4 regions of the Glutamicibacter sp. NPDC088483 genome follow, and region 3 is predicted to be linked to each of the others. Evidence: riboswitches for the same ligand, from Rfam matches in the RefSeq annotation. Region 3 holds a riboswitch; each other region holds the start of a gene.
What was found. Region 3 has a riboswitch for thiamine pyrophosphate ahead of thiO (glycine oxidase ThiO). Riboswitches for the same ligand answer to the same signal wherever they lie in the genome.
Positions count from the first base shown of each region.

Region 1: linked by a shared signal. The riboswitch ahead of ACIP6G_RS03670 (ECF transporter S component) and the one ahead of thiO (glycine oxidase ThiO) in region 3 are both predicted to bind thiamine pyrophosphate.
Region 2: linked by a shared signal. The riboswitch ahead of thiC (phosphomethylpyrimidine synthase ThiC) and the one ahead of thiO (glycine oxidase ThiO) in region 3 are both predicted to bind thiamine pyrophosphate.
Region 4: linked by a shared signal. The riboswitch ahead of thiM (hydroxyethylthiazole kinase) and the one ahead of thiO (glycine oxidase ThiO) in region 3 are both predicted to bind thiamine pyrophosphate.

Region 1 is NZ_JBIVMP010000001.1:753,507-761,153, reverse strand. It holds gene ACIP6G_RS03695 (Na+/H+ antiporter subunit D) at 1-1,093, shown strand, start outside; gene ACIP6G_RS03690 (Na+/H+ antiporter subunit E) at 1,102-1,731, shown strand; gene ACIP6G_RS03685 (monovalent cation/H+ antiporter complex subunit F) at 1,733-1,999, shown strand; gene mnhG (monovalent cation/H(+) antiporter subunit G) at 1,999-2,403, shown strand; gene ACIP6G_RS03675 (DUF4235 domain-containing protein) at 2,460-2,711, opposite strand; TPP riboswitch at 2,787-2,909, shown strand; gene ACIP6G_RS03670 (ECF transporter S component) at 2,975-3,583, shown strand; gene ACIP6G_RS03665 (ATP-binding cassette domain-containing protein) at 3,580-5,907, shown strand; gene ACIP6G_RS03660 (aminodeoxychorismate lyase) at 5,904-6,779, opposite strand; gene cls (cardiolipin synthase) at 6,946-7,647, shown strand, end outside.
Region 2 is NZ_JBIVMP010000001.1:602,161-609,807, forward strand. It holds gene ACIP6G_RS02925 (MFS transporter) at 1-1,128, opposite strand, end outside; gene ACIP6G_RS02930 (MaoC family dehydratase) at 1,131-1,571, opposite strand; gene ACIP6G_RS02935 (MaoC family dehydratase N-terminal domain-containing protein) at 1,574-2,020, opposite strand; gene ACIP6G_RS02940 (hypothetical protein) at 2,122-2,397, opposite strand; gene ACIP6G_RS02945 (DUF2797 domain-containing protein) at 2,485-3,426, opposite strand; gene ACIP6G_RS02950 (GTP pyrophosphokinase family protein) at 3,668-4,444, shown strand; tRNA gene ACIP6G_RS02955 (tRNA-Met) at 4,527-4,603, opposite strand; tRNA gene ACIP6G_RS02960 (tRNA-Thr) at 4,651-4,722, opposite strand; tRNA gene ACIP6G_RS02965 (tRNA-Thr) at 5,256-5,327, shown strand; TPP riboswitch at 5,600-5,707, shown strand; gene thiC (phosphomethylpyrimidine synthase ThiC) at 5,704-7,446, shown strand; gene ACIP6G_RS02975 (DEAD/DEAH box helicase) at 7,539-7,647, opposite strand, start outside.
Region 3 is NZ_JBIVMP010000001.1:419,483-427,129, reverse strand. It holds gene ACIP6G_RS02015 (OsmC family protein) at 1-416, shown strand, start outside; gene ACIP6G_RS02010 (mechanosensitive ion channel) at 711-1,931, shown strand; gene ACIP6G_RS02005 (GNAT family N-acetyltransferase) at 2,014-2,973, opposite strand; TPP riboswitch at 3,053-3,157, shown strand; gene thiO (glycine oxidase ThiO) at 3,155-4,252, shown strand; gene thiS (sulfur carrier protein ThiS) at 4,279-4,524, shown strand; gene ACIP6G_RS01990 (thiazole synthase) at 4,527-5,348, shown strand; gene moeB (molybdopterin-synthase adenylyltransferase MoeB) at 5,345-6,490, shown strand; gene ACIP6G_RS01980 (GNAT family N-acetyltransferase) at 6,558-7,100, shown strand; gene typA (translational GTPase TypA) at 7,248-7,647, shown strand, end outside.
Region 4 is NZ_JBIVMP010000004.1:26,914-34,560, reverse strand. It holds gene thiD (bifunctional hydroxymethylpyrimidine kinase/phosphomethylpyrimidine kinase) at 1-705, opposite strand, end outside; gene thiE (thiamine phosphate synthase) at 702-1,343, opposite strand; gene thiM (hydroxyethylthiazole kinase) at 1,336-2,130, opposite strand; TPP riboswitch at 2,120-2,214, opposite strand; gene ACIP6G_RS09260 (GntR family transcriptional regulator) at 2,249-2,617, opposite strand; gene ACIP6G_RS09255 (hypothetical protein) at 2,614-3,951, opposite strand; gene ACIP6G_RS09250 (hypothetical protein) at 3,938-4,168, shown strand; gene ACIP6G_RS09245 (aldehyde dehydrogenase family protein) at 4,233-5,666, shown strand; gene ACIP6G_RS09240 (amino acid permease) at 5,746-7,194, shown strand; gene pgm (phosphoglucomutase (alpha-D-glucose-1,6-bisphosphate-dependent)) at 7,191-7,647, opposite strand, start outside.

The sequences.
Region 1 (7,647 bases), 330 kb from region 3:
GGTTTCCGTGGTTTCCTCGGTGATCTTCCTGATGGCCATCGCGATGACCTATGCGGCCACGGGCACGGTGAACATGGCTGACCTGGCGGTGAAGCTGCCCGAACTGGGCCAGGGCCCGCAGCTGATCTTGCATGTGCTGCTGCTGATCGCTTTCGGCATCAAGGCCGCGGTCTTCCCGCTGTCCCTGTGGCTGCCGGACTCCTACCCGACCGCACCGGCCCCGGTGACCGCGGTGTTCGCCGGGTTGCTGACCAAGGTGGGCGTCTACGCGATCGTCCGCACCGAAACCCTGCTCTTCCCGGGCGGCTCGGTCAATGCCGGACTGCTGGTGGTGGCCGCGCTGACCATGGTCATCGGTATCCTCGGTGCACTGGCGCAGACGGACTTCAAGCGCATGCTTTCCTTCACGCTCACCAGCCACATCGGCTACCTGATCTTCGGCGTGGCCGTGGGCGGGCCGCTGGCCATCGCCGCGACCATCTACTACGTGGGCCACCACATCATCGTGCAGACTTCGCTGTTCATGGTGGCGGGACTGATCGAACGCCGTGCCGGCAGCTCGAATGTCACCCGGCTCGGCTCGCTGGCCAAGCTTTCCCCGGCATTGGCCCTGCTCTTCTTCATCCCGGCCATCAATCTGGGCGGCATCCCGCCGTTCTCCGGATTCCTGGGCAAATTCGGGCTATTGCATGCGGCCGCGCAGGATGCCGATCCGCTGACCTGGGTCGTGATCGGCGCCGGATTGCTGACCAGCCTGCTGACCTTGATGGCGATCATCCGCGTGTGGGCCCGTGTGTTCTGGCGCCGTGCCGCTGATGCCGAGGTGCCCAACCAGGACCTGGTGGCCGAAGCGACGCAGGTCGCCGACGAGACGTTGGCCGGCGGCGCGCAGAACCCCCGCTTGGGGTTGAAACTGGCCAAGCAGCTGGAAGCCGACTCCTTGCCGTGGGGCATGCGCTACGCCACCGGTTCGCTGGTGCTTGCGGGCATCGCCCTGACCGTCTTTGCCGGGCCGATCTTCGAATTCTGCGAGCGGGTGGCTGCGGAACTGATCGCCCGCGAACCGTATATCAGCTCGATCTTGCCATTCTGATTGGAGGGATGATGCCGAATAAGAACTTTGAACCGCGTGACCAGCGCATTGACGATGCGCTGGATACCTCCGGTGTGCGCCACCGCGCGACACTCAAGCAGGAATGGCCGCTGCTTCTGCTGCTGCTCTTCGTCTGGGGTGCTCTCTGGCAGGACTTCTCCCTGGGGAACATGGTCTTCGGCGTGATCATCGCGCTGCTGATCGTGAACCTGTTCCCGCTGCCGCCGGTGGTCCTTTCGGGCCGGATCAATGCCTGGTACTGCCTGAAGCTGTTCATCTGGTTCCTCGGACAGGTCTTCGCGGCCAGCGTCCACGTGGCCTGGCTGGCGCTGGTCCGCGGGAAGCGCACCCGCAGCGCGGTCATTGCGGTCCCGCTGCGCACCGACTCGGACCTGATCGTGATGACCGTGGGCCACGTGCTCACGCTGATCCCGGGCTCCTTCGTGATCGACGTGGACCGCAGCTCGTCGACGCTGTACCTGCACTACGTCGATATCGAGTCGCCTGCGGACGTGGAGAAGGCGCGTGCCGGCATCCGGGACATCGAACGCCGGCTGATCATGGCTATTGGCAGCCGAGACGAGTACGAAGCGATCAAGAGCGAATGCGGACCGAACTTTGATGCGAGGAAGGGGTAACATGCTGGATATCGTCATTTGGATCTGCGGCATCATGCTCGGGCTCGGTGCTGTCGCTTGCCTGGTCCGTGTTGCCAAGGGGCCGTCAATCCTTGACCGGGTGCTGGCCCTGGACGTGATGCTGCTGATCATCTCCGCCGCGCTGTGCCTGGAAATGGTGCTGCACAAGCACACCGACTACTTGCTGTTCGTCGTGGCCGCCTGCATGCTCGGATTCATCGGTTCGGTGACCGTCTCTCGCTTCGTTTCGGATCAGAGGAACGCCTAATGGAACTCTTCCTCGATGTCCTCGTTGCCGTCCTGCTGATCCTTGGCTGCCTGATGTCATTGATCGCGGGCATCGGCTTGCTGACCTTCCCGGACATGCTCACCCGCATGCATGCAGCGACCAAACCGCAGGTGCTCGGTTTCCTGCTGATTTTCGCTGGGCTGGCCATTTACCTGCGCAGCTGGGCTGTGGTCCCGGTACTCGTGCTGGCCTGGGGAATGCAGCTATTGACCGCACCGGTTTCGGCCCACATGATTGGCCGTTCCGGCTACCGGACCAAGCACGCTGCCAAGGAAACCCTGTTCTCCGATGAGCTGAGCCACGTGGTCAACAAGGTCAACGGAACACCGCCGACCGGAACCACCCCGGTTTCCAAGACCGGATCGCCAGACGAACAAGATTGAGAAAAAGCGGGAGCCGCCCCTCTGGGCGGCTCCCGCTTTTGGCTCAACGCCGAAGCTTACTTGGTGAACTTGGCAACAACCTTGTTGGCGCTGCGATCAGCCACGGTCTGCAGGATTGCTGCGACCAGGGCCGAAACGACTGCGAAGCCCAAGGCACGGCGGAAAGAAGCTTCCGCTGCTTCCTCAGTGCCCTTGCGTGGTGCTTTGCTGCCGGTTGCCTTCAACCAAAGGAAATCAACCAGCTTGCCGCCGAGCATGCCAGCGCCAACGGTGATACCGGTAGTGGCAAGTTTCTGCACTTTATCCATTTTTTCCTCGCGATCAAGCTCTTGACATATCGTTCCTCTGCCCAGCATACCTGCGGTATGGTGGGGGAGCAGTAATTATTCCGACAGGGGAGCGTCAGACTTTTAAAAAAAGTCGCAAGACGCTGAGAGTGCGATAGATCGCAGACCCTCGAACCTGCCCCGGCTAGTACCGGCGAAGGAAGTCGAGCATCTCGGATGCGGATAGGCGCGGCAGTATGCCCTCATTCCGTCCATCTCCCCTCCTTTCCACAGGAGGACCAGCAATGAACGAAACAGTTTCGAAGCAGCGTACCGGCTGGCGTGTAGTTGATATCGTCGTCGCCTCGGTGATCGCCGTCGCTTCAGGGGTTATTTTCTGGGCGTGGAGTGCCGGCTATGGCCTGTTCTCACTCGCCTTTGCGGCTTTCCCGCCAGCCACCGCGCTGCTCACCGGCATGTGGCTCTTCCCGGCGGTGCTCGGCGCACTGATCATCCGCAAGCCAGGCGCCGCAATCTACTGCGAGCTGCTGGCCGCCGTAGTTGAAGCGCTGCTGGGCTCGCACTACGGCTTGACCGTACTGATCTCCGGCCTGGTCCAGGGCCTGGGTGCAGAGCTGGTCTTCGCAGCATTCCGCTACCGCAAGTGGAACCTGGGCGTGGCGCTGCTGGCCGGCTTGTTCGCCGGCTTGTTCGCCGGCATTTCCGAGGCCTACATCCTGGCCTACTATGTTGAGTACACCGCCGGAATGAAGATCTTCCACGTGATCGCCACCGGTATTTCCGGCGTAGTCGTCGCAGGGCTGCTGTCCTGGTTGGCCACGCGTGGACTGGCGAAGACCGGTGCATTGAGCGCCCTGCCGAGCCGGCGTGCGCACCTGGAAAGCGCAAAATGAGTTCCTTTGCCAATTCCGGCGCAGCCTCGCTGACCCAGCGCGGTGCCGCCATCACCGCAACGGGGTTCGGCTGGCAGCACTCCGAGAGGAAGAATCCTGCCATCTCGGGACTGGACCTTGTGATCCACGCCGGTGAGAAGGTGCTGCTGGTCGGTCCATCGGGCGCCGGCAAGTCAACCTTGCTGCACGCGATGGCCGGGTTGCTGGAAGCGGATGAGGACGATCAGGTCGCTGGCCGGCTGCTCATAGATGGCAGCGATGCCTTCATCCGGAGCCACCCGGTGGGCTTGATGCAGCAAGACCCGGAAACCCAGGTAGTGCAAAGCAGGGTCGCCGATGACGTGGCCTTTGGCGCCGAGAACCTCGGAATGGATCCCGAACTGATCCGCCAGCGGATCCCCGAAGTGCTGGACGCTGTGGGTCTGGGTGCGCTGTCCTTCGAGCACCGCACCCAGCAACTTTCCGGCGGGCAGAAACAGCGGTTGGCCTTGGCCGGCATTCTGGCCATGGAACCCAGCGTCATGCTGCTCGATGAACCGACTGCCAATGTGGACCCGCAGAGCATTGAGCTCTTGCGCGATGCGGTGCTGAACGCCGCGCGGCTTTCCGGTGCCACGCTGGTCGTCGTGGAACACCGGATTGAAGCCTGGGCGCAGCATGTGGACCGGGTTATCGTGCTGCAGCCCGGTGGGGGAGTCGCGCACGATCTGGACCCGCAGCAGCTGTACACCGATGAAACGGTGCGCGAGGAGCTGGCTGCTGCCGGGCTGTGGATTCCAGGCTACTTCCCGCAGGTGGCCCGGGCAACGAACGGTGCCGGTGCCACGCTGCTGGAAGCGCAGCAGCTGGTATCCGCCCGCACCGCCACGGCACCGCGCACCCAAGCGGTGGACGTGAATGTGCAAGCGGGCACCGCGACGGTGATTCGCGGCGAGAATGGCGCTGGAAAGTCGACGCTGGCCTTGACCTTGGGCGGATTGCTCGTCCCGGCCGACGGCGGGTTGGCGGCCACCGCGCAACTGGCCGACGGTCTGGGCAACTCCCCGTTTGCCTGGAAGGCCGGTGCATTGATTGGGCGGATCGGTTCGGTGTTCCAGGAACCCGAACACCAATTCGTGACCCAGAGCGTTCGGGAAGAGCTGGCTTTCGCTCCCAGCCGCGCGCAGGCCAGCAGCGCCGATGCGCCGAAATACGAGCCGGCCCAGGTCCAAGCGCGCGTGGACGCGTTGCTGGAACGCTTGGGCCTGGCGCATTTGGCAGACGCGAACCCGTTCACTCTCTCCGGGGGCGAGAAGCGGCGCTTGTCCGTGGCCACTGTTCTGGCCGCATCCCCCCAGGTGCTGATCCTCGACGAACCGACCTTCGGGCAGGATGCGAATACGTGGAGGGAACTGGCCGGGCTGCTGGTTGAGGAATTGCAGCAGGGCACCGCGATCATTGCTGTGACCCACGACGATCACTTTGCCTCGGTGCTCAAAGCAAGGAACCTGGTGCTCACTGCCGGCACCCCGGAAGCTGGTACCCCGCGACAGGGGCCGGTGCTTGATGCGCCGGTAGGGCATAGCTGGTTGGCGAAGATCAATCCGCTGGCCAAGCTCGGTGCGGTGGCTGCGGCAACACTGCCGTTGATCACCACCTTGGATTGGGTTTCGGCGCTGGTCGTGATCGTGGCGACCGTGGTGTTCTTCCCCCTGGCAGGGCTGAGCCCGCTGAAATTCCTCAAGCGCGCGTGGCCACTGCTGATTGCCGGAATCCTTGCGGCGTGGGGCATCGCCTTGGTGGGCCAGGATAGCGGCACGGTCTACGCCCAATTCGGCGCCTTCAGCATCACCGAGGGATCGGTGGCCGGGGGCATTGCCACCGGACTGCGCGCTTTCGCGCTGGCCATCCCGTGCATCTTGCTGCTGGCCACCACGAATCCAAGCGATTTGGGCGGGGCGCTGTCTCAGCAGCTGAAGGTACCCCACCGGTTTGTGCTCGGGGCCTTGGCCGGCATGCGATTGCTCGGGTTGATGGTGGAAGAATTCACCACGCTCACGCTGGCCCGGCGCGCTCGCGGTGTCGGGAACTTCGGCACCGTGGGCCAACGCATCAAGGCAACCCTGGGTCAGGTGCTGGCCTTGCTGGTGCAAGCGATTCGCCGCGCCGGACGGTTGGCCACCACGATGGAGGCCAAGGGGTTCGGCACGGCCAAGCGCACATGGATTCGCACGGCCACCTTCACCTGGCGTGATGGCATGGTGCTGGCCACGGGGATCCTGTTTGGCACGGCCGCAATGGCTGCGGCCGTGCTGGCAGGGACCTACAACTTGGTGTGGTCCTAGCGGATTGCTTCGCTCAGGGCGCTGAGCTCTTCATGGAGCTCAGCGTCCAGGCGCAACGGCTTGGCATCGATGGTGCGCACCGGGGTCAGCAGGCGGATGGAGGAAACCAGCCACACGCCATCGGCCTGATACAGGTCTTCCGGGCGCAACGGGCCGTAGCCCAGCTCCCAGCCATCCTGGGCCGCAGCGTCGAAAATGGCGCTTTGCGTGGTGCCTGGCAGGATGCCGGTTTCAAGCATCGGGGTCAGCAGCCGCTTGGTCTCGCCATCGCGCTGGGCTACCAGCACGGTCGAGGTCGGAGCTTCCAGGATGATCCCGTCGGCGGAGGTGAAAATGACATCATGGGCGCCGTGCTTGTGCGCGTAGCGCAGGGCGGCCATATTGATCGAATAGGAAAGGGTCTTGGCGCCCATCATGAGCCATGGCGCACGTTCGGCCAGCTTCGAGTCGTAGCCGCGATCCAGCATCAGGACATCCACACCGGTTTCACGCTGTTCCCTGCCCAAAGCCGGGGCAGGGGTCACGGTGACCCAGCAAATGGCAGGATCATTGTCGTGCTCGCCGCGCGCGGCGACCAGCTTGACCACCGCTTCTTCAGCGCCGCCGGTGGCATCGAAATCGGCCACAGCGGTATCTACCGCGGCAAACCAGCTGCGCGCATCGGGAATGGCCAAGTCGGCAACTTCAGCCGAGGTCGCCAAGCGTGCCAGGTGCGCTTCGAATTTGCGTACGGCCTGGTTGGTGTAGAGCATCGATTCAAAGATGCCATCACCTCGCGTGACTCCCTGTGCTGTGACCAGAAGTTGCGGTGCAGTGATGTCTGCAAGACGACCAGCCGGATAGGCCGGATCCAAGAATACAAGTGAGCTCATAAAGACAGATTATCGAACCCCAGCGTCTTCTGCGCGATTTCTGCAGGCGGAGATTCAGACAAGTCCGGCAATGTTCGATAAGCTAAGCGAAGGATTTTGGCCTGTACATCGCAGATCAGAGGCCGATAATGCCGAATTCGCGGGGTGTAGCCAAGGGGGTGCCCGAGTGTGGCCAAGTAATGAAGTCTTCTTGCAGATTGGCGGCGTTCTCTGGAGCGTGCTGGTCGCAATAGAGCTAGCGGTTCGCTACTTCATGATCGGCATCGTTCCGGGCAACCGGCGCCCCACCACCGCCATGGCATGGCTATTGGCTATCTTCTTCCTGCCCGTTGTGGGACTTGTCGCATACTGGCTTTTCGCCAATCCGCACCTGTCGCGCCGCCGCTTGGAAAAGCAGCGGCGTGCGCACGATGAAATCATGAAGGCCACGAGCCACATGCAGCTGCCCGAAGAATTCCATTCCCAGGAGGAATGGGTCGAATCGGCAGTCATGCTCAACCGCAATCTTGGTGCCATGCCGCTGGAAGGCGGCAACCAGGTAGAGGTCATCTCCGATTACCGGGCTTCGCTCGATGCCATGCGCAAGGAAATCGATAACGCCACCCGCTATGTGCACATCCAGTTCTACATCATGGGCGATGACCCGGATTATGTTGGACCGGTACTCGATGCGCTGGAAGCGGCCGCGGAGCGCGGCGTGCACGTCCGGTTGCTCTTCGACCACCTGGGAACCTTGCGCGTCAAGGGCTACAAGGATTTCAAGAAGCGGCTGAAGAAATCCGGTATCAACTGGCGCCCGATGCTGCCCATCGACCTGATTGGCCGTCGTTGGCGCCGCCCGGATCTGCGCAACCACCGCAAGATCCTC
Region 2 (7,647 bases), 180 kb from region 3:
GATGGAAATGGAACCCAAAGCAGGTAGCAGGCCGATGACTTCAGCCAGCAGTCCCAAAAGCGGCGGGCCACCGAGGAAGGCGCCGTAGCCGATGGTGGACACTACCGAGACGCGGGTCGCGGCATGAACAGGATCATCCGATGCCGCGCTCATGGCCAGCGGGAAGGTCAGGGCCACGCCCATGCCCCAGATGGCCAAGGCCACGAAGGCCAGCGGCAGGTTGTTGCCAAAGGCGAAGAGCAGTACCCCGACCAGGGCGCTGATGGCGCTGGCCCGGATCATGACGACACGGCCCAGGCGCAAGATCAGATCGCCGGACAGCAGCCGGGTCAGTGTCATGGCGGTAACGAAGACGCCGTAGCCGATGGCTCCGACGCCTTCCTTCGTGTGGTATCCATCCACCAGTGCCATGGCCACCCAGTCGCCGGCTGCGCCTTCAGCCAGGGCCATGCCCAGAACCAGAACGCCCAAGAGGACGGTCTGCGGTTCGGTCCATGCCTTCTTCAGCGAGGTCCCGCTGCTGGTGCGCGGGGTCCGGCTGTAGTCTTCTCCGTAGAATCGGGCACTGTAGAGCACGGTGAAGACGATAACCAGGCCCATGAAGCCGTAGTGGTACTGCAACGGGATCTGCAGTCGGGCACCTAGCGCACCAGCGCCGGCACCGATCACGGTGCCGATGGAGAAGAAACCGTGCAGGGCGGGCATGATGCTCTTGCCCAAGGCGCGTTCCATGGCCGCACCTTGGACATTGGAGGCGACATTCCATGATGCGGTCCCCAGGCCCTGGGCGAAGAGGAAGATGCCGCAGATCAGGGCGCTGCCAAAGATTCCTGCGCCCACGCCTACAAGAATGAGTGAACAGCCGGCTATTGTCGCGGCGATGCGCATGACGCGGGTGGCCCCAAGGCGCAGAACCAGTTGTCCTGAGACCGAGACGGACAGGAAGGATCCTGCACTCATGCACAGCAGCAGCAGTCCAACGCTGGCGTGGTCCAGCTGCAGGGCATCACGCACTGCGGGCAAGCGCGAAACCAGGGCCGAGATCAGCAGGCCGCTGGCCAGGTAGGCGGCCATCAGCGCGTTGCGCCACTGGGTTACAGGCCTCTGCGCTTCACCGGGAAGTTGCATGCCTAGAGCTGCACCACGGCTTGGCACTTGAGCAGTACCTTGCTGTCATGGGCCGAGACTGCCAAATCGATGCGGGCGGTGCGGGCTTCGGAGTCCAAGGCGCCGACCTTGCCCTCCACCGAAATGGTGGTACCTTCGTGATTCGCCGGGTTGGTTCCTTCGGGATCTTCGACGACTACCGGCTTGGTGAAGCGGGTCTGGTAGTCGATGATGGCTCCCGGGTTGCCGACCCACTGGGAGACCAGGTCGATGACCGATCCCATGGTGAACATGCCGTGGGCGATCACCGATGGCAGTTCCACTTCCTTGGCGAAGCGCTCATTCCAGTGAATCGGGTTGAAGTCGCCCGAGGCACCTGCATAGCGGACGAGGTCCGCGCGGTTGACCTGCACCGTGTGCGAGCCAATGACCTGGCCCTTTTCGAGGCTTTCGAATTCAATCATGCTTAGTCCTCAGCTCGTACAAGTAGCGATGAAACGGTGGTTGCGATCTTCTCGCCAGCCACGGTGGTTATTTCCGCGCGGGTGGTGATCATGGCACCGGCACCCATTTCACGGACCTGGTCCACGTAGAGCTCGGCAAGCAGTTCATCGCCGGCAACGATTGGACGGTGATGGGTGAAGCGCTGGTCGGCGTGCACCACGCGGGAGAAGTCGATGCCACTGGCCGGGTCGGCAATCAGCTGCGCGTCAGCGCGCTGGGCGATGATGATCGCGAAGGTCGGAGGGGCAACGACATCGCTATAGCCCAGCTCGCGAGCGGCCTGCACATCGTAGTGCGCCTGGTTGGCGGCCTTGGTGGCCTTGGCGAATTCGCGGATCTTTTCGCGGCCTACCTGGTAGGACTCGCCGGCAGGGTAGATGCGCCCTACCAGGTCGGGGTTGATGCCCATGGATTCTCCTGAACGTTGTTGGAAGTGGCCAGGCGAGGCTGCCGCCGGATACGGGACCCGGGCGCAGCCAAGCGGTCACACGGTGGAATTCTTGCGGAGCCCTAGTCCTGCCCGTCCGCCGGGCGCTTCTTGGCTCGAGGGGCCGCCAGGCCATTGGCAATACGCCACTGGCGCGCATCCCTGGCGCGGACAACCAGTCCGGCGATGTGGCAGAGCATGCCGATGACCATGATGCCGATTGCTGTGTAGACCGTTGGCAGCGATGGAATGTTGGCGCCGATGATGGCCAAGATGATGCCTGCGCCCATGATGCCCATGGCAGCGAAGACGAGCTTCTTATAGCGTGATGAGGCCGATTCCCAAGGAGTGTTGGTCATGGTTCAAGTCTAGTTCAGCTCCGGCTGTGTCCGCTCATTGAGGCCGGGGCATTTCCCCGTGACTCCCCCGACAACGCTGGGCCTGATTCAGAACAGGGCGGATTGCTCTTCCCTGAAATCTCCGAAGTTCTCCACGATGGCGACCTCGCGGGTCTTCAACTCGGCGGCATCCAGCAGGCGCACGGTGGTGCCTTCGCCGCTGTCTGCGAGGATGCTTTGCCCCAGCACGCCGCGGATGCGCAGATTCACGGTGTTCCCGCCCAGTGCCGCATTCCAGGCATGCAGCGCATGGGTATCCCAGGCGTCAACGACCGGGCGGGCGAAGGCCGGTTGTTTCCATAGCTCGTCGCGCAGCTGCACGCCGTAGGTCTCCAGGCCCCGCTGGGCGCCAAGGAAGACCCGGGTCCGGCTTGCCGCTTCGGAGTTGATCTGGTCCAGCTGGGCGTAGTCCAGTTCCCAGCTGGCCAGTCCCTTGATCTTGGACTTCTGCCGGACTTGCTGGCTCAGGCCCACGTGTTCAGTGACCAGGTCTTCGAGCACTCGAATAGCGGCGCCATCAGCGGCGCGGGCAACATAGCGGGCAATGACCGCTCCCTGCTGCGCCAAGCGAGTCCATTTGCTATGGGTCGAGGTGGTACCGACCTTGGTCGCCCCATGGGCGAAGCTTGCGACATACAAGAAGTGCGGCTGCTCCAGGTACTTGCGCATGCCCTCCGGGGCTTCGCCGGTCTTGTGGAAATGATGCATGAACTTTGAATGATCCAGCCGGCGGCAGCGTTCGCACTGGGTTCCGGTACGCAGCGCTTTGTTCTTCGGGCAAGGCAAGGTGTTGCGAGAGCCATCGCTGTTCATCGTGATGTAGCCCAGGCAGAATTTCAGTTCGCCGATGCGCAGGCTTAGTGAACGGTTGGCTTCCAGGTATTCGGTGCTCCATTTTTCCGCTTGCCGAAGCCGGAGCATGGGGGCGCATTCATGCTCTGAGAAGCTGATGCCGTGGCAGAGCTGCCGGTGGTCGCTGGCGAATTCCATCGATGCCTTCCTCGAAGTTACCTCTTTAACGATAGTTCACCGGACATGGCTAGCTCCTGCAAGGCAGGTTGGCCGGCGCCTGCAGCCCGAAAGTTTGCTGGACGAATTCCCGATTCGTTCTGGCCTAATTCCTAGGAGATGCCCTTAAGCTGGAACTGCACCGGAACCGTACCGCGGGCCGGGCCATGATCTGCTGAGGTGATCCAGGATTTCTGTCCCATTTGATGACAAGACTCGTGCAGTGGCCATCGCAGCTGCCGAGACCGCCCCTTCGCCGGCCGAGCTGCAGCGATTGACGCAGGCTTTCCGCCATGATTTCCAGCGTTTCATGATGGAGTACCAGTTTGCGGTGGACGAGGTGCTGACCAAGGTCTCGATCTTGCGTGAAGAGTTCTTGTATTTGCACAATTACAATCCAATTGAGCACGTCACTTCCCGGGTGAAAACTCCGGAGAGCATCATGCGCAAGGTCTCCCGCCGGAACATCTCCCCGTCCCTGCCTGCCATTCGCGAGAACATCAGCGACATTGCCGGCGTGCGCATTACCTGCAGTTTCGTCAAGGACATCTACAAGGTTCTGAACACGCTAACCTCGCAGAATGACCTGAAGGTCCTCCAAATCAAGGACTACATCAAGAACCCGAAGCCCAACGGCTATAAAAGTGTCCATGCGATCGTGCAGATCCCGGTCTACTTATCCGATGGCCCGGTCGATGTCGTGGTGGAGCTGCAGATCCGTACCATTGCCCAGGATTTCTGGGCAAGCCTGGAACATAAGATCTTCTACAAGTACGAGGGCGAAGTTCCAGAACATCTAGTGCAAGAGCTTGCCGACGCGGCGGCCATGGCGACGAAACTCGACATGCAGATGCAGCGCTTGCATACCGAAGTCCACGGCCATGATGCCAATCAGGCACCGAGCCAAGAGGCGGATTTCGATACGACAGCGATCCAGGGGCTGCTGTCGCTGGCTCAGCAAGCCAAGGACGGGAACCAGGAGAAGGACTTGGATCACTAGCCGTTCATGCCCTCGAAGGACAATGCTGCTTCGGGGCCGGAAACCAAAAAAGATCCTCGGCCGAGGCCGAGGATCTTTGATTTGGTAGCGGCGCCGGGACTCGATCCCGGGACCTCACGATTATGAGTCGTGCGCTCTAACCAGCTGAGCTACGCCGCCACAAGTGAGAAGCAATCCAGTAGAAGCCAAGAATGCTTCTCACTCAGAGCCCCCTGCCGGAATCGATCCGGCGACCTCGTTCTTACCAAGAACGCGCTCTACCACTGAGCTAAGGGGGCAACGAGTAAATACTCTACACGGATTTCCCGGCAAAGAAAAATCGGCGGATCACCCCGGAAAAGACCCGGAAAATTCTGTAAAACCACTAGTCAATGGCTATTTATCCCCTCACTCGCCACCCCGGGGACGAAGGGTGGGACAAAAAGTGCCCTGGTGACGATGCTCACGGGAGTGCTCCTCGTGGTCAATCGCGGATTTGCCCGGGTGCGCAGGATAGAATCCCGCGGATTCTTCCCGGTGGCCAAGCATCGAATTACTCCGCTTGGAATTTCGGAACGCTGCCACCTTTTCCCGCTCCAGAACCCGTGACCGAGCGGCACTTGGGCAACACCCGATCCACCCTGGCACGCAGGCACGGCTCCAGCGGCCGGCAGTTGGATCCCAGGCCGCGAACCGGGGTGCTGGAAACCGCCAGGAAGGCAACAGCTCCTTGCCGCCCATTCCGGTCTTGAGTAGGAATATTGTGACCTCAGCAACAAATTCCCGACGGATTTTGCAAACCTCAAAAACCTGTGTAAAGTATTTACCTGTTGCCCCCTTAGCTCAGTGGTAGAGCGCGTTCTTGGTAAGAACGAGGTCGCCGGATCGATTCCGGCAGGGGGCTCGAAATAAGAGAGGCAATCTGGTTCCAGATTGCCTCTCTTTTCGTTTATCCCGCAGATGCCGTGTAGCCACTGCGAGCATGGCCCAGGGCACACCCAAGCTGCAGCACCGGCTACCGGCTGCTTCTTGCGCCCCGGATTCCAGGTGCCCCCGGCAAGAGTCTCCGGCCAATGAAAAGCATCTTGGCCCGCCACAGCCGGCCCTTCCCACTTCCTTGATGTCAGGCCCTGACCACTGGGTTTGCGTTTAACCCTCGCAAGCGTGCTAAGTTGTTCGCGACCACACGGGTGCCCTGGCAAGGGCTGAGATCGGGCTATCGCCGTCCGCGACCGTTGAACCTGTCCGGGTAATGCCGGCGAAGGAAGTGAGTTTCCCCAGTGGAACAAATTGAACAGCACCCTGCCCACACCCTTGCCTACCGTGAATCTGCGGGAATTTCTGTTCCCGTCACGCAGATCCAATTGGCAGACTCCCCCAATGGACAGTCCAACGAGCCGCTGGCTGTATATCGCACCAGCGGACCGGGAAGCGAGCCCACCCAAGGCCTGCAACCCTTCCGCGAGCGGTGGATCCTGGAACGCGGGGACGTGGAAACCTATGCAGGCCGCGAACGCAACCTGCACGACGACGGACGCTCAGCGGTCCGCCGCGGCACGGCCAGCGCGGAATGGGCCGGACGCTCAGCCCCGCCGCTGCAGGCCGTTGACGGAGCCCGCGTGACGCAAATGCACTATGCGCGTGCCGGGATCATCACCCCGGAAATGCGCTATGTGGCCCTGCGCGAGGAATGCGATGTCGAGCTGGTGCGCAGCGAGCTCGCGGCCGGGCGAGCCATCATCCCGGCGAACATCAACCACCCGGAATCCGAGCCGATGATCATCGGCAAGGCGTTCCTGGTCAAGATCAATGCGAATATCGGCAACTCGGCGGTGACCAGCTCCATCGCAGAAGAAGTCTCCAAGCTCCAGTGGGCGGCCAAATGGGGCGCGGACACGGTTATGGACCTGTCCACCGGAGATGACATCCACACCACCCGCGAGTGGATCATCCGCAACTCCCCGGTCCCCATCGGCACCGTGCCGATCTACCAGGCGTTGGAGAAGGTCAACGGCGAAGCCAACGAACTGACCTGGGAGATCTTCCGCGACACCGTCATTGAGCAGTGCGAGCAGGGCGTGGACTACATGACCATCCACGCCGGGGTGCTGCTGCGCTACATCCCGCTGACTGCCAACCGGGTCACCGGCATGGTCTCGCGTGGCGGGTCCATCATGGCCGGCTGGTGCTTGGCGCACCACCAGGAGAATTTCCTCTACACCCACTTCGATCAGCTGTGCGAGATCTTCGCGCAGTACGACGTGGCCTTCTCGCTGGGCGACGGGCTGCGCCCGGGTTCCATCGCAGATGCGAACGACGCCGCCCAGTTCGCCGAGCTGGACACCCTGGCCGAGCTGACCAAGCGCGCCTGGAAGTACGATGTGCAGGTGATGGTCGAAGGCCCGGGGCATATCCCGTTCCATCTGGTGCGCGAGAATGTGGAACGCCAACAGCAGCTGTGCGATGGGGCGCCGTTCTATACCCTGGGCCCGCTGGTCACCGACATCGCCCCGGGCTACGACCACATCACCAGCGCCATTGGCGCCACGGAGATCGCACGGTACGGGACCGCGATGCTCTGCTACGTCACTCCCAAGGAGCATCTGGGACTGCCCAACCGGGATGATGTGAAGACCGGGGTGATCACCTACAAGATCGCTGCGCACGCCGCCGATCTGGCCAAGGGCCACCCGGGCGCCACAGCGCGGGATGATGCGCTGAGCAAGGCGCGCTTCGAATTCCGCTGGAATGACCAGTTCGCGTTGTCCCTTGACCCGGTCACCGCACAGGAATTCCATGATGAGACCTTGCCGGCCGAGCCGGCCAAGACCGCCCACTTCTGCTCCATGTGCGGGCCGAAGTTCTGCTCCATGCGCATCTCCCAGGATATCCGCGACGAGTACGGCTCGGCCGAGGCGCAAGCCGCCCTGGCCGGGATGGCGCAGAAAAGCAGGCAGTTCCTGGAAAGCGGCGGCACGGTCTATCTCGGGGACGGGATCCCGGTGGGAACTCCTGCTCCGTAAATAGCCTGCGGCGCACGAAAAACGCCCTTGGGGCAAGCTTTCGGCTTGCCCCAAGGGCGTTATTCAATGCTGTTCAGCTGCGTGCGGCTGGCTTAGTAGTCGCGACGTCCACCGCTGCGGCCCGAGTCGCTGAAGCGATCCTTGCCGCCGCGTCCGCCACCGCCGAAGCCGCCACGTCCGCCGCCGCGTCCGCCACCGAAA
Region 3 (7,647 bases):
GTGAGATCCGTGAAGTCAGCATCGAACGCGTCGAGGCACGCAAGTACAGGGCCACCAGCCTCGAATCGGGAGCCAGCCTAGAATTCGGCCAGGGCAAAGGATTGCTAACCCCGGTGGAGTTGCTGCTTGCTGCCATCGCAGGATGTTCCGCAATTGATGTTGATGTGGTGACCACCAGGAGAAGCGAGCCTGAGAAATTCGAAGTCAAAGCGGGCGGCTACAAGGTCTCTGAGAACTCGGCGAGCCGGATGGAGGACATCCATCTTGGTTTCGATTTGAAGTTCCCCGATACCGAGGAAGGCCGCAAGGCAGCCAGCATGGTGGAGCGCATCGTCAAGCTTTCGCATGACAAATACTGCACCGTCTCCCGCACCGTTGAACTGGGCGCTTCCGTGCGGAGCGAAGTCATCAACTAGGTAGCGGGACTTCCGGCAATTCCCGGATTAATAAAGGTCAATGGCTGAATCCGCAATAGCTTTCATGGCAATTCACGGGTTTGGACGCAACCGCGAACTTTCTAACATTGCGTGGATCAGTTGTCGGCAGGGTCTTATTGTTCGGAATTCGTTGAATACATCGGGATATAGTCAGCTTTTCGCAATTCGAGCTGTGAAAGTCCAATGATTCAAGCTGGGAGCATGGGTCTTTGCCCTAGTCAGCGGAGAACCTTCATCGTAGGGTCGGACTGTCCCTACGTTGAAGGAGCAGCAATGCAGTCTGAGAACGTTTTAGACAATATCGACTGGGCGTCGATGCTACAAAAGGTTGGCATCGCGCTAATCATCCTCATCATTACGTGGCTAGTTGCACGCATAATTCGTTGGGCTGCCGCCAAACTGGTGAACAGGGTGAAGTTCCTGCAAAAGCAGGGCAATGACGGAGAACAAATAGGCCAATCCCTAGGCAAGGTCGCGGGGTTGATTGTCTGGCTCTTCGGCCTCGTGGCAATCCTGCAGGTCTTCGCTCTATCCGAAGTGCTATCGCCGGTGCAAGGCATGCTCGGCGGCGTCATGGCCTTCATCCCCAACCTCATCGGTGCGGGCTTCATCTTCTTCATTGGCTACGTCATCGCGAATATCGTTCGCCAGCTGCTGAGGACCGGTTTGGGAACTGTCGATTTTAGCGGACTGGTCCGCAAGGTCACCCCAGGCAACGAACTAGTAGATGAAGTTCAGTCTCGCGAATCCCAAGCGAAGATCGTTGACATCATTGCCAACATCGTCTTCGCCTTGATCCTGCTAGTCGTCGCAATATCAGCCCTGCAGGTTCTGGGCATCGCGGCAATTTCGGTACCTGCCCAGCAGATGCTGCAGCTGGTCTTCACCGCAATCCCGCAGGTCATCATGGCCTTGGCGCTCTTGGCCGTGGGTATCCTGATTGCCAAGTTCGTCGGGCAGCTACTTGAATCCACCCTCCACGGCGTGGGTACCGACACTGTTGTTGCCCAGTGGGGCGTAGTTCCCGAGGGCAAGAGCGCTTCGGGAATCATCGCTGGCATCGTCAAGATTGCTATCGTGCTGTTCTTCGGTGTGATGGCGGCCCAGATGCTGAACTTCCCAGCGATCACCAATATCCTCAATGAGATCCTGGCCTTGGGCGGCAAGATCCTCTTCGGCGCAGCAATTATCGCCGCAGGTTTCGTCATCGCCAATGTGATTGGCCGCTTCTTGGGTGACACTACTGCTTCGAAGATCATCCGCTACACGGCAATTGCGCTGTTCGTGGCGATGGGCCTGAAGTACATGGGTATCGCCGATTCGATCATCAACATGGCCTTCGGCGCAATCGTCATTGGCGCAGCATTGGCAGCGGCTCTGGCCTTTGGCCTCGGCGGTCGTGATGCTGCGGCCCGCACGCTGAAAAAGATGGAGGCCCAACAGGCCACCAATGGCCCGGACTCGACGCCACCGGCATCGAACCCAGGCATCTAACCACGCATCACAAAACCTGAGGGACAGATAAGAAGTCGCGGAATCCAAAACCGGATTCCGCGACTTTTTGATGCCCGCCAAGCTACTGTTGCGTGCCCCACGGCAAGGGCATGACCGCAGAGCCGCCATCGGTACGCAACCGCGCGTAGGTGTGCACATCGATGCGTTCTCCGGCAACCAGGAATTTGCCCCGCTCGACACCTTCGTGCAGGAAGCCGTTGCTTTCTGCCACATGCTTCGACCCGGGATTATTTGCCCGCAAGCCCAGCTCCAAGCGGTACAGTCCCAGCTCGTCGAACAGGTAATCCACCAAGGTTGCCACGGCGCGGGTGGCCAGCCACCGGCCCCGGTAATTCTGGTTCATCCAATACCAAATCCACGCGTTCCGATTGGCCGGGTCGACCGTACCGCACACCAGTCCCACCAGCCGATCCCGATATGCGACGGCCATCGCCTGCTGGCGTTCCCCGGCCTCCAGCAGTGCGCGCACATACGACTCAGCCTTTTGCGGGGAATCGGCGTCGCCTTGGCGCAACATGTCGGGGTTCGAGGAGAATGCCTCGAAGACCGCTTCGGCATCCGAAAGGCGCAGCCGGCGCACCGAGAATTCACCGTCGGCATGCACGGTTTCCTTCGGTCCTGCAGATGGCTGCGGATGAGCGGTGGCCGTGCCCTGGTGGAAGAGCTGCTGCCAGCGGCCCTGCTCATGGATCCACAGTGAACTGCGTTCGCTGGGGGAACCGGAGAGCAGCTTCCAGCGCAGCAGCACCAGCTGGTCTGAAAGCTGGAGAGCCACCGGGCTTTCGACTTTCAACGCCCCGGCATCCCGTGCCGGCTCCTGGGCCAGCTGGGCAATGATGGCCTCGCGATCGTAGACTCGCCCGCTGGCTCCCACCTCGGCGAACCGAGGATGCAAGCGCCGCTGCAATTGCTCCTGGCTATGGCGTTGGCTGGATTCCAAGAGTTCTTGCTCCAACGAGATGATGGTGCTGGATAGCGCAGAACCTTGGGAAAGCACGATAGGGAAGTCATGGAATGCCATGTCAGCAAGTACATCACAGAAGATGACGGAACTGCGTTCAGTGAAGTTCGACTTTATGAGCTGCATCATGCTTATAATCGCTGTAATCCGCGGGAGCCTGATTCGACCAGGCTGAGAGGGCACCGAGCCGACCGCTACACCTGATGCGGGTCATGCCGCCGTAGGAAGGAAGCGTGCCCTTGTGCATGTCAACATTGTTGGCGCCGGGATAATCGGCCTGGCCGTCGCGTTCGAGCTGGAATCACGCGCACACACCGTCACCCTCATCGATCCGGCACCCGGCCAAGGTGCAAGCTACGCGGCAGCAGGAATGCTGGCCCCGGCAGCTGAAACGGTCTGGGGCAATGGCCCGTTGCACCAGCTGCTTGCCGCCTCGAATGCCGCCTATCCGCAGTTCATCGAGCGCATCGAATCGGCCACCGGGCAACGCCCGGACTACTTGCAGAACTCCACGCTCGTTGTCGCCGCAGAGCCTGCGGACCGCGAAGCCCTGCACGAGCTGGCCGAACTGCAGATATCCCTCGGCCTGTCAGCGCAAAAGCTGCTGCCCAGCCAAGCCCGCAAGCTCGAACCAGCCTTGGCCGCCAATATTGCTGGCGCGGTCCTGTGCCAAGATGACCACCAGGTCGACCCTCGATCCATCGTCAAGATCCTGTTGGAGCATATGCGTCCGCACCTGGTCGAGGAACGGGCGCAGGCACTGGTGACCGACGGGAAGCGGACCACCGCTGTGTGCACCGCATCGGGCCGAATCCTCGAAGCGGAGCAGACCATCGTGGCCACCGGTCTTGGCACCCTCGATGGCTTGAACGAACTTCCGCTGCGTCCGGTCTACGGGGACATCCTCCGGATCCAGGGACCAGCAGGCCCGCCGCTCATCACCCGCACCATCCGCGGCATCGTGCACCGGGAACAGGTGTATCTGGTGCCGAGAAGGGACGGCAGCCTCGTCCTTGGCGCCAGTGTCCGTGAAGACCGGCAACAAGCGGTGAACATTGGCGCGATGCACCTGCTGCTGGACAACGCGAGAAAGCTGGTCCCCGGCATCAGCGACTGCACGCTGAACGAGGCAACGGCCCGGGCACGTCCCGCCACGCCAGATGACCGGCCGCTGCTTGGACGCCTTGATCCAGGGCTGCTGCTCTGCACCGGGTACTCCCGGCACGGCGTGCTGCTGGCTCCGCTGGGCGCAACGCTCACTGCGGATCTCGCCCACGGCCACCAATCCCACCCCTTGCACCAAGCTGTGGATCCCCACCGCTTTGCCAACGCAACCTAGACCGCTCACCGAACGGAGCAGCAACCATGACAAGCATCGGCATCAATTTCAATTCACGGCAACTGAACCTGGACGAAGGAACCACCCTTCGCGAATTCATCAGCACGCAAATCGGCAAGGAACTGGACGCCAACTCGGTGGCCGCTGACGGCAGCAAGCTCGGAGTTGCCGCCGCCGTCAATGGCGCTGTCGTTCCACGCAGCGCCTGGAATAGCTATCTGCTGGCCGAAGGGCACAGCATTGAACTCGTTACCGCGGCCCAGGGAGGCTAGGCATGGAAACGCGCAACATCACCGAGCTGGACATCCACAGCGACCCATTCCAGATCGCCGGACGCACCTTGTCCTCGCGCTTGATCCTCGGCACCGGGGGAGCGAGTTCGCTGACCACCCTGGAAAGCGCCCTGCAGGCCTCCGGAACGGAGCTGACCACCGTGGCCATCCGCCACTTTTCGGCGGCCGGCGCAGGCAACGTGTATGAACTGCTGCAGCGCAACAACGTGATTGCGCTGCCCAACACCGCTGGATGCTTCACCGCCCGCGATGCGATCCTCACCGCGCACCTGGCCCGTGAAGCTCTGGAAACCAATTGGATCAAGCTCGAAGTCATTGCCGATGAGCACACGCTGCTGCCGGACCCGCTGGAACTGCATGCGGCCACCGAGCAACTAGTGGCCGACGGGTTCCAGGTCTTCGCCTATACCAATGATGATCCGGCACTTGCCCAGCGCCTGCAGGACGCCGGGGTTGCGGCAATCATGCCGGCCGGAGCGCCGATCGGCTCGGGCCTGGGGATCCTGAATCCGCACAATATTTCCACCATCGTCTCCCGCGCGCAGGTACCGGTGATCCTTGACGCCGGGGTGGGCACTGCCTCGGATGCGGCCCTGGCCATGGAGCTCGGCTGCGAGGCGGTGCTGCTGGCCAGCGCGGTGACCCGGGCGCACAACGCGCCGCTCATGGCCAGGGCCATGAAGGATGCCGTGCGTGCCGGGCGCGCCGCGCGGCTCGCTGGCCGGATCCCGCGCCGCGATACCGCACTGGCCTCCTCGCCGGCCGAAGGCATGATGCAAACCCTGGTCGGTGACTTCTCGTGAGCCGGGAAGCCTTGGTAGCACCCGGCGCGGAGCTGGAACCGGAAGAGCTGGCGCGCTACTCCCGGCACTTGTCCTTGCCCGGGGTGGGAGAAGAAGGGCAACGCCGCATTGCCAACGCCAAGGTGCTGGTTATCGGAGCTGGGGGCCTGGGCAGTCCCATTGCCAGCTACCTGGTCGCTGCGGGAATCGGCACCCTCGGGATCATCGACGATGACACCGTCGAGCTGTCCAATCTGCAACGACAAACCATGCACCGGCAACAGGATGCAGGGCGCCTGAAAGTGGATTCGGTGCGGCGGATGGCCCACGAGCAGAACCGGAACGTCCGGATCATCACCGTGGATGAAAAGCTGGATGAATCCAACGCCGTGGCGCTTTTCAGTGAATACGACTTGGTCATCGACGGCAGCGACAACTTTGCCACGCGGTACCTGTCCAATGATGCCGCGGAAATCACCGGCACCCCGCTGGTGTGGGGAACCCTCTTCCAGTTCTCCGGGCAGGTGTCCGTCTTCGATCCGCGCACCGGCCCGATGCTGCGTGATCTTTTTCCTGAAATCCCCGACGCGGACTCCGTGCCCAGCTGTGCCGAAGGAGGAGTCTTCGGCGCACTGTGCGGCGTTATCGGTTCGGTGATGTGCGCCGAAGCCCTGAAGCTCATTACCGGAATCGGGACCACACTGAGCGGCAAGCTCTGGCTCTATGATGCGCTGGAAGCCAGTGTGCGGAGCCTCGATTTCGCCAGGGATCCGCAACGTGAGCCGGTGACCGGGCTGGGGGAGTACCTGCCGGTTTCCTGCGCTGCCGAAGGGCATGTCCCGGAGCTCACGGTTCAGCAGCTAGCGGAGCTGGAAGCGGACGAACCGGTATTGCTGGTGGATGTGCGCGAATCCTGGGAGCGCGACATCATAGCGATCCCGCACAGCCAGCACCTTCCGCTCGCGCAGCTCAAAGAACGGGGTCTGGGAAAGCTCGCGCACAGCGCTTCGGCGGTCGTATTCGTGTGCAAAACCGGTGCCCGTTCGCAGCAGGCGGCGCGGATCACCATGTCCGGTCGGGATGCAGGCATTGCGGTCTACAGCCTTAGCGGCGGAACCGTGGAATGGGCCAGGCAAGTGCGGGGCCAGCAGGTGGCCTACTAGGGCTCAGGCGCATCTTTGGCGCGCAATTCACCGGTGGGAGGCGAAGGCGCTCTGGCATACTGGCGCTATGACGTTGGGAAAGACGCTGGAGATCCGTGAATTGGAAAGCCAGGACGAACAGCAGGCAATCGACGCCCACCACTTGATGCTTCGCGAAGACTTCGAGTTCTTGCCAACTTGGTCTGCCGCCGAGGACTGGGAAGACTATATCTACCGGATGAAGGCAGGGCGCCGAGGCGAGCACATTCCAGAAGGCTGGGTTCGCTCGGCGCTGTTCGCCGCCTTTGACGATGGGGATCTGGTAGGTCGGGTTTCCGTCAGATATGAAATCAACGAGAGCCTGTTTCAGGTCGGCGGACATATCGGCTATGGTGTAATTCCCGAGTATCGTCGCCGTGGTGTGGCACAGGAACTGTGCAAATTCGGGTTGCAGGAACTTCGCGAATCAGGAATTGAACATGCGCTGGTTACCTGTGATTCCGATAACATCGGTTCAAAATCCACCATAGAAAAATGCGGCGGCTTGCTGGACGCTGAACTCCCGGAAATTGAAGTCAACTTTGGGCCTAGCAAGCTGCGTTTTTGGATGCCAACGCGGTCAATCCGCTGAATTCTTTGCGACTGATACATGAAATTCCTGTATGTTCTGACACAGATCAACAGACTATGAGTCTCGAGCGCGTAAACTGGATTGTTGGGTCGACTTTGGCCCCGACTCCACAGACCCAAATTTTCGAGCGGAAGTGAGCCTTCACGCATGTCAGCAAACACCATTACTCGCGATGAACTTCGCAATGTAGCCATCGTTGCGCACGTTGACCACGGCAAGACCACCCTCGTCAACGCCATGCTCCAGCAGACTGGCGCATTCGACAGCCATGGTGAAACCGAAGATCGCGTGATGGACTCAGGTGAGCTGGAACGCGAGAAGGGCATCACCATTCTTGCTAAGAACACCACCGTGTTCTACAACGGCCCAGCAGCCGAGGGCAAGAAGATGACCATCAACGTCATTGACACCCCAGGCCACGCCGACTTCGGTGGCGAGGTGGAACGCGGCCTGTCCATGGTTGACGGCGTGGTTCTGCTCGTTGACGCATCCGAGGGCCCGCTCCCGCAGACCCGCTTCGTGCTGCGCAAGGCATTGAGCGCCAACC
Region 4 (7,647 bases), on a different contig from region 3:
GGAGAGGTAGGACTTGGACTGCTCCAACGCGGCGATCCAATCTCCAGTGGCAGCGAAGCGGGTAGCCAGAGTGCTGGAAAGGGTGCAGCCGGTGCCGTGGGTGTTCCTGGTGGCATGGCGCGGTCCGTGCAGCTCCAGCTGCACCCCGCCCGCCGACACCAGGGCATCGGGGCAATCCGCCCCGGCCAGGTGCCCGCCCTTGGCCAGCACCAGCGTGTCGTGCTTGGCAGCCAGCCGCTGGGCCTGGCGCAGGGCTTCGTCCCAGGAAGGGGCCACAGGCTCGCGCAGCAAGCTGGCCAGCTCCAGCAGGTTCGGGGTAATCACCGTGGCGCGATCCAGCAGCGAATCAAGGGCCGATTCGTCGTCGAGCAGGCGATCCCCGCTGGTCGCCACCATGACCGGGTCCAGCACGACGGGGGCGTCAACAGTTTCCAGCCAGCTGGTGACTGCGCGGATCACCTCGGCGTTGGCCAGCATCCCGATCTTGATCGCATCGATGCGGATATCTGTACTCACGGCTTCGAGCTGCGCGAGGACGAAATCGCCGCTGATCGCCTGAACTCCGGATACCCCATGGGTGTTTTGCGCAGTCAAAGCGGTGATCACGCACATTCCGTAGCCGCCGTTGGCGGCAATGGCCTTCAGATCCGCTTGGATTCCGGCGCCGCCGGAAGGATCGGAGCCTGCGATGGATAGGATGTTCATTTCGAGGCCTCCCAGGCTGCGACCAGCTGCGCGCTGGCAAGTTGCGGATCTTCGGCGTTGCAGATGGCGCGGACCACGGCCAGGCCTGCGCCGCCGCCGGCGCGGATCGCGGCGGCATCGTCTTGGGTAATTGCGCCGATCGCTACGCAGGGCAGCTTGGCCAAGGCAGCGGCTCGCGCAAAGCCGTCCAGCCCCAGGGGAACAGGATGGTCTTTTTTCGTCGGAGTGGCGCGGATGGCTCCTACACCGAGGTAGTCGATCACCGAGGCGTCCTTGTTCGCCTGGGCCAATTGCTCATCGCTGGAAGCACTCAAGCCGATGATGCCCTCGCCAATGATCTGGCGAGCCAGCTGTACCGGCACATCTTTTTGCCCGATATGGATGCCGTTCACTGCTGCGCCAGCAGCCCGTGCCGCGAGGTAGACGTCAATGCGGTCATTGATCAGCAACTGGGCTTTGCCCTCGGTGAGCTTGGCAGCCGCGCAGGCCAGCTCGAAGAATTCCCGGGCGCTTTCATCCTTGGCGCGCAGCTGGATCCACCCGATCCCTCCGGCGACGGCGCCCTCGATAACTTCCAGGGTGCTGCGTGGGGTGCAGCTGGCAGTGTTGGCTACTAGATAAGCGCCGTAATTATGCATGGTTCAATTCCTCGTACTTCAAAGTTTTCAGTTCCCCGGGATCGGCAGCCGACAGCGCATCAAGGAAGGCAACTGCGAAGCTGCCCGGACCGGAGCTGCCAGCCAGGGCCTTTTCCGCGGCCAGGCCATAGAAACCGTGGGCTGCGATGGTGGCCTCGAACGGGTCATCGTGGACCGCAACCATTCCGGCGCAGACCGCGCCCAAGGCGCAGCCGCCACCTGTCATCCGGGTCAAGCCAATTCCGTTGGTATGCACCAAGACGGTACGCGTGGCGTCGATGATGGCGTCAGCCTGGCCGGAAATGGCCACTACGCAGTCGTTTTCCGTGGCCAGTTCGCGTCCCGCCGCCAAGGCGGCAGAAACCTCATCCAAGGCATCGACACCGCGCGAAGCAGATTGCCGGCCGGCCAGGGCCAGGATTTCCGAGGCGTTGCCGCGAATCAGGGTCGGGCGTTGCCGGACAATGCGCCGGGCAAACTCCGTGCGCACCGGAAGCGCTCCCACTGCCACTGGATCCAGGACCCAGGGGGTGCCTGCAGCGCTCGCCGACTGCACAGCTTCTTCCATGGCGGTCAGCTGTTCAGTGCTTGGAGTTCCCAAATTCACCAATACGGCTGAAGCTGCCTGCGCGAATGGGCCGGCCTCTCCGGGCAGATCCGTCATGGCCGGGGAAGCCCCGGATGCCAGCAAGACATTGGCGGTGAAATTGGATACGACGGTATTGGTCAGGCAAAAAACCAAAGGTGATTGTTGCCGGTATTTTTGGGCAACTGCATGCAAAGCCATGCGACATCCCTCCGCTAGCGTGAACTAGATCAGGTTCTACGGGTCTTATCTCAGTCGGTTGATCCGACACCCCGTGTCACTGCCATAGAGCGTACGCACAACCGGTTCCGAGGACAAGTTACTTACGCTCGCGCCGCGCCACCAAGGCCGTGAGCGTGGCCGCATCCACCTTCTGCGCGGCCGCCAACGCCCAGAGGTGATCCACGGCGGCCAGGAGATCTTCACTGGTATCCACCGGCTGCGGCCGCTCGTTGACCACTGTGCCGGCACGGCGTCGGGAGGTGATCAGCTCTTCGGCTTCCAGCTCCTTGTAGGCGCGCGCCACTGTACCGACAGCGACGCCGAGGTCCGTGGCCAGCGCACGCACAGTAGGCAGCTTGCTCCCCGAGGGCAGATCTCCCAAGGAGATCAGTGAAGCAATCTGCGAGCGGATCTGCTCATAGGGCGGGGTAGCTGCTTGGAGGTCAACACTGATCTGCGTGCTCATGAAGTAGCTGCCGGCTGATGTTCCCGCACGAAGGCGCTACCGGGGCGCTCTAGGAAAATGACTGCTGGGACAACGAAGATGAGCAATGCAAAGAGTCCCAGCCCGGCCGGGAATCCGTAGCCAATGAGCAGCATGGCTACCACTGCACTGGTGTTAACACGCATTGAACGCAGTTCCAGGACCTTGCGGTACCAGATTTCTTCAGCCGACGAGACAGCCCAGGGAATAATTGCCCGGCGGGAGAACCAGACGAATCCAAGATGGGTTGCCAGCAACAGCAGGATCAAGCCTGCAACCATTGTCTTGCCTGGAGGCACGAAGCCCCACAAATAGTCCAGCGGCGGATCGAGCAGAAAATAGGTGCTGGTGGCAAACAGCAAGCCAGCGGCGATGTAGGACCACAAGGGCAGGGGCGCGTGGTACTTGGGTGCTGTAGACGCCTGCCGGGCCACCGTGCTGACGTAGCTGAGATAAAGCGCATTGAGAACGGCATAGCTCAAAGCCGCACCGGCAAAGATCATTAAGATCCACGTAGTTCGCTCATTGGTAGGCATCTGGAGCTCGTCATCCAGTGGCAAGAATGACCAGCCGATTGCAACGCTGAGCAAGGTGAGTGCTGCAGTTACGTATTGCAAGGTGAATAGTTGATCACGCAAACGCGAGAAGGCGGTCCGTTCCCTGGTGGTGGATTGAGCTGAGAATGTAGAGCGCGGTCCCCAGAAGAGCAACGTGAGGGCTACCGCAAGGGCGCCATAGCTAACGAACTCGTACTGTCCATCCGGCGAATTAGCCTGCGAGTAATTGACCACCGACACGGTGAAGGCCAGCAAGACGATGCCGATATTGCGCATCAAGCGGTTGAGCCAGACCGTGCGCAACGCTTGGTTGTCTTCGACCGAGATGCCGGCCAAGGCAGGTTTTTTCAGGATAACTACGGTAATCACAGCCGCGGCCACGATGATCCCTGCCAGGGCCACGATGAATACCGGGAGCATCTGTGTGCCCGGCAACCGCCCATCATACGGACCCTCCGACGTGTATGAATAGATGCCGTCAAAATCAAAGGTCGTGAATTCCGAGGCCGGAACGCCAACGAGCCCTTCGACTTTGGACGCCGGCCACAGGGAGCCGACCGCGATCAGCAGCAAAAGCCCAACGAAAGCCCCTAGGGCCTTGGGAAACGGAGTTGTCAGGCTGCGGGCCTCTAATGAAGCGGTGCGCACTGGCTGGAGTTCCTTGGGCCAAGTGAACAAGCCGATGAGGTAAACCAGAAGAACCCAGATCCCCGGAGTGAGTGCTTCAGCGAGAGCCGAACCTGAATTGGGCTCGGTCATTGAAACGCGCCAGGTCTCAGACAAATCCCATGAGGTTGAAGCAAAGAATGCGATCAATGCGCACCAGAACGAGTGGGATCGGGCCCGGTCGATAGCTGGTGTTCCACGCCTGTGCGCCACCGAACGCAACCAAACGCAGATGATTGCGGCAACGAAAGCGATGGATATGGCGCTCGCCGAGAACTGGTTCATGGAAATCAATGTATCAACTATTTGATACATATTGAATCCTCTGGCGAATTAAACGATGAAAAATAGTCCCAGTGACGTACGCTCAAATCATGGGTCTGTTTACTTCCACTCCGTTGCCCGAACCGGTCGGTGATTCCGCACCTCCGGTGGACGAGCATCCATCGCGCATAGCAACAGTTCTGAGTCATTTGCGGCGTTCTGCGGACACGCGGATCACGCATCCGCGACGCTTCCGCCTGCAGCAGCTCAAGGCACTGGAGAAGATGCTGGAAGAGCATCTGGAAGACTTCGTCCAGGCCTTGGCCGAGGACTTGGGCAAGAGTGCCACCGAAGCCAAATTCTCCGAAATCGACGTGGTGCGCGCGGAAATAGATTTCGCCCAGCGCCACCTCGTTGAGTGGATGGATTCCACCAGTGTCAAGGTTCCGCTGGCCTTGCAGCCAGCCATGGCCAAGGTCGAGCCGCGCCCGCTGGGGGTCGTGCTGATTATCGGAGCCTGGAACTATCCGGTTCAGCTGGTGCTCGCACCGCTGGTCGCGGCCATTGCTGCCGGCAACGCTGCGGTCATCAAGCCATCCGAGCTGGCTCCTGCGACCTCAGGCGCCTTGGCCAAGTTCCTCCCGGTCTACCTCGACGAACGGGTTTACGCGGTAGTTGAAGGCGGCGTGGATACCTCCACCGAGTTGCTTGCCGCCCGCTGGGACCACATTTTCTACACCGGCGGCGAACGCGTGGCCAAGATCGTGGCTGCCGCGGCCGCGAAGCATCTGACGCCTACCACCTTGGAATTGGGCGGAAAATCGCCGGCCGTGGTGGAGAACGATTCGTTGGCTTCCGCGAAGCGCTTGGCTTACGCCAAGTTCATGAATGCCGGCCAGACCTGCGTGGCGCCGGATTACGTATTGAGCGTGGGCGACTCGTCTGAGCTCATCAGGCGCCTGGGCCAGGCCATCACCAGCTTCTACGGCAAGGAACCGCTGACCCATCCGGACTTTGGCCGCATCGTCAGCCGCAAGCACTTTGAGCGGCTGCTGTCGATGTTCGAGCAAGGCGAGGTGGTTTTCGGCGGCGAGTACGACGAGGATACCCTGCGCATCGCGCCGAGCATCATGCGCAATGTGGACCTCGAGGGAAGTTTGATGACCGAAGAGATTTTCGGTCCGATCCTGCCGGTGATCGAAGTGGAAACCTTCGAGGAAGCCCTCGAATTCATTGCCCGGCGGCCGTCGCCGCTGGCCGCTTACCTGATGAGCGAAAGCCCGCGCCTGCAGTCGATTTTCTCTGATCGGGTGCGAGCCGGCTCCATTGTGCATAATGCTCCGTTGGCCCAGATGATCGTTCCAACCCTGCCTTTCGGCGGTGTGGGACCGAGCGGAATGGGGGCCTACCACGGCAAGCACGGGTTCGAACGGCTTTCGCAGATGCGCTCGGAATTCAACAAAACAACCGTCGTTGATACCCTGAGCGCAATATATCCTCCATATTCATGGGCCAAGCGAAAGATTATTGATCGCTTACTGTAGCGCGGTTCATAGCTTTATGGCTTGTCAGGGTGCTTGGATTGATAGGTTGGAAATTTTCAAGCATCAGGAGATGTAACGCATGACTGAGCCCGCACCGTCTCAGGACGGTCTGAAGCGTGGCCTCAAAGCTCGCCATATGCAGATGATTGCCATTGGCGGCTCGATTGGTACCGGACTATTCGTCGCGTCCGGCGGCACCATTGCCCAAGCTGGCCCCGGTGGCTCGCTGGTGGCCTACGCGCTGATCGGCATGATGGTGCTGCTCTTGATGCAGTCGTTGGGAGAAATGAGCGCCCGGCTTCCGGTCGCCGGCTCCTTCCAGACTTACGCAACGGTCTTCGTGAACCGCCACTTCGGCTTCGCGATCGGCTGGAACTACTGGTTCAACTGGGCCATTACCGTGGCTGCCGAACTGGTGGCAGCTGGCATCATCATGTCCTACTGGTTCCCTGATGCCCCGGGATGGATCTGGGCGGCCATCTTCCTGGTGCTGCTCACCGGATTGAATGCGCTGTCCGCCAAGGCCTTTGGCGAGGGCGAATACTGGTTGGCCGCGATCAAGGTCATCACCGTGGTGGTCTTCTTGATCTGCGGTGTCGCGATGATCTTCGGCATCCTGGGCGACTCCACCCCTGGCTTCAGCAATTGGACCGATGGCGAAGCGCCATTTGTTGGCGGCTGGCTGTCCATCGTCTCGGTCTTCATGATCGCCGGTTTCTCCTTTCAGGGAACCGAACTGATCGGCGTGGCCGCCGGTGAAGCCGAGAACCCCCAGCGCGACATCCCACGCGCCATCAAGGCGATCTTCTGGCGCATCATGCTCTTCTACATCGGCGCGATCTTCGTCATTGGCATGCTGATCCCGTATATGGATCCATCCCTGCTCTCTTCCGAGGCATCGGATATCACCACCTCGCCATTCACCCTGGTCTTCGAACGTGCGGGCGTAGCCTTCGCCGCGGCACTGATGAATGCGGTGATCCTGTCGGCTATCCTCTCCGCAGGCAACTCCGGCCTATATGCCTCTGCGCGCATGCTTTATTCGATGGCGTTGGACGGCAAGGCTCCAAAGATCTTCGCCCGCTTGAATAAGCGCGGCGTTCCCATGCCGGCAATGCTGCTAACCGCCTCGGTAGGCCTTTTCGGCTTCCTGACCGCGATTGTCGGCCAGGGTTCGGCATATACCTGGTTGCTGAACGTTTCGGGTCTCTCCGGCTTCATTGCCTGGGTGGGTATCGCAGTGTGCCACTACAAATTCCGCAAGGCATATATTGCCAGCGGGCAGGATCTCGCGAACCTGCCGTACAAGGCGCCACTGTTCCCGTTGGGACCGATCCTGGCTTTCGTGATCCTGATCGTGGTGATCGTCGGCCAGAACTACCAGGCGATCGTGGATGGAAACTTGCTGCAGATGGCTTCGAGCTACATTGGCCTGCCGATCTTCCTGCTGCTCTGGCTGGGCCACTGGCTGGCTACCCGCAAGCAGCCAGCCGTGGCCATCGATCCATGGACCGCAAAGCTGCACTAGCCAGCTAGCGCAGCATCAACAATCACCCGAGCTTCAGCCAGCACCTGCTGCAGATGCTCGGGTGATTTTGTTGATTCTGCATAGATCTTGTAGATGTCTTCCGTGCCCGATGGGCGCGCGGCAAACCATGCGTGCTCGCTGGAAACCTTCAAGCCGCCAATGGGGAAGCCGGCCGCTTGCGTGGCCTTGGCGGTAATCGGATCCGATGCCAGTTCGGTAGCGGTGACCATCGATGGGTCCAGCTTGCCCAGTACGGCCTTCTGCTCGCGGTTTGCGGGCGCGTCAAAGCGGTCGTAGAAGCTGGGGCCGTGGCGCTCTACCAGTTCGGCATGCAGCTGGCTGGGGCTCTTGCCGGTTACTGCGCGGATCTCGCTGGCCAGCAGGGCCAGCATCAGGCCGTCCTTGTCGGTGCTGAACGCCTTGCCGGAGAAGTCCAAGAAGCTCGCCCCGGCC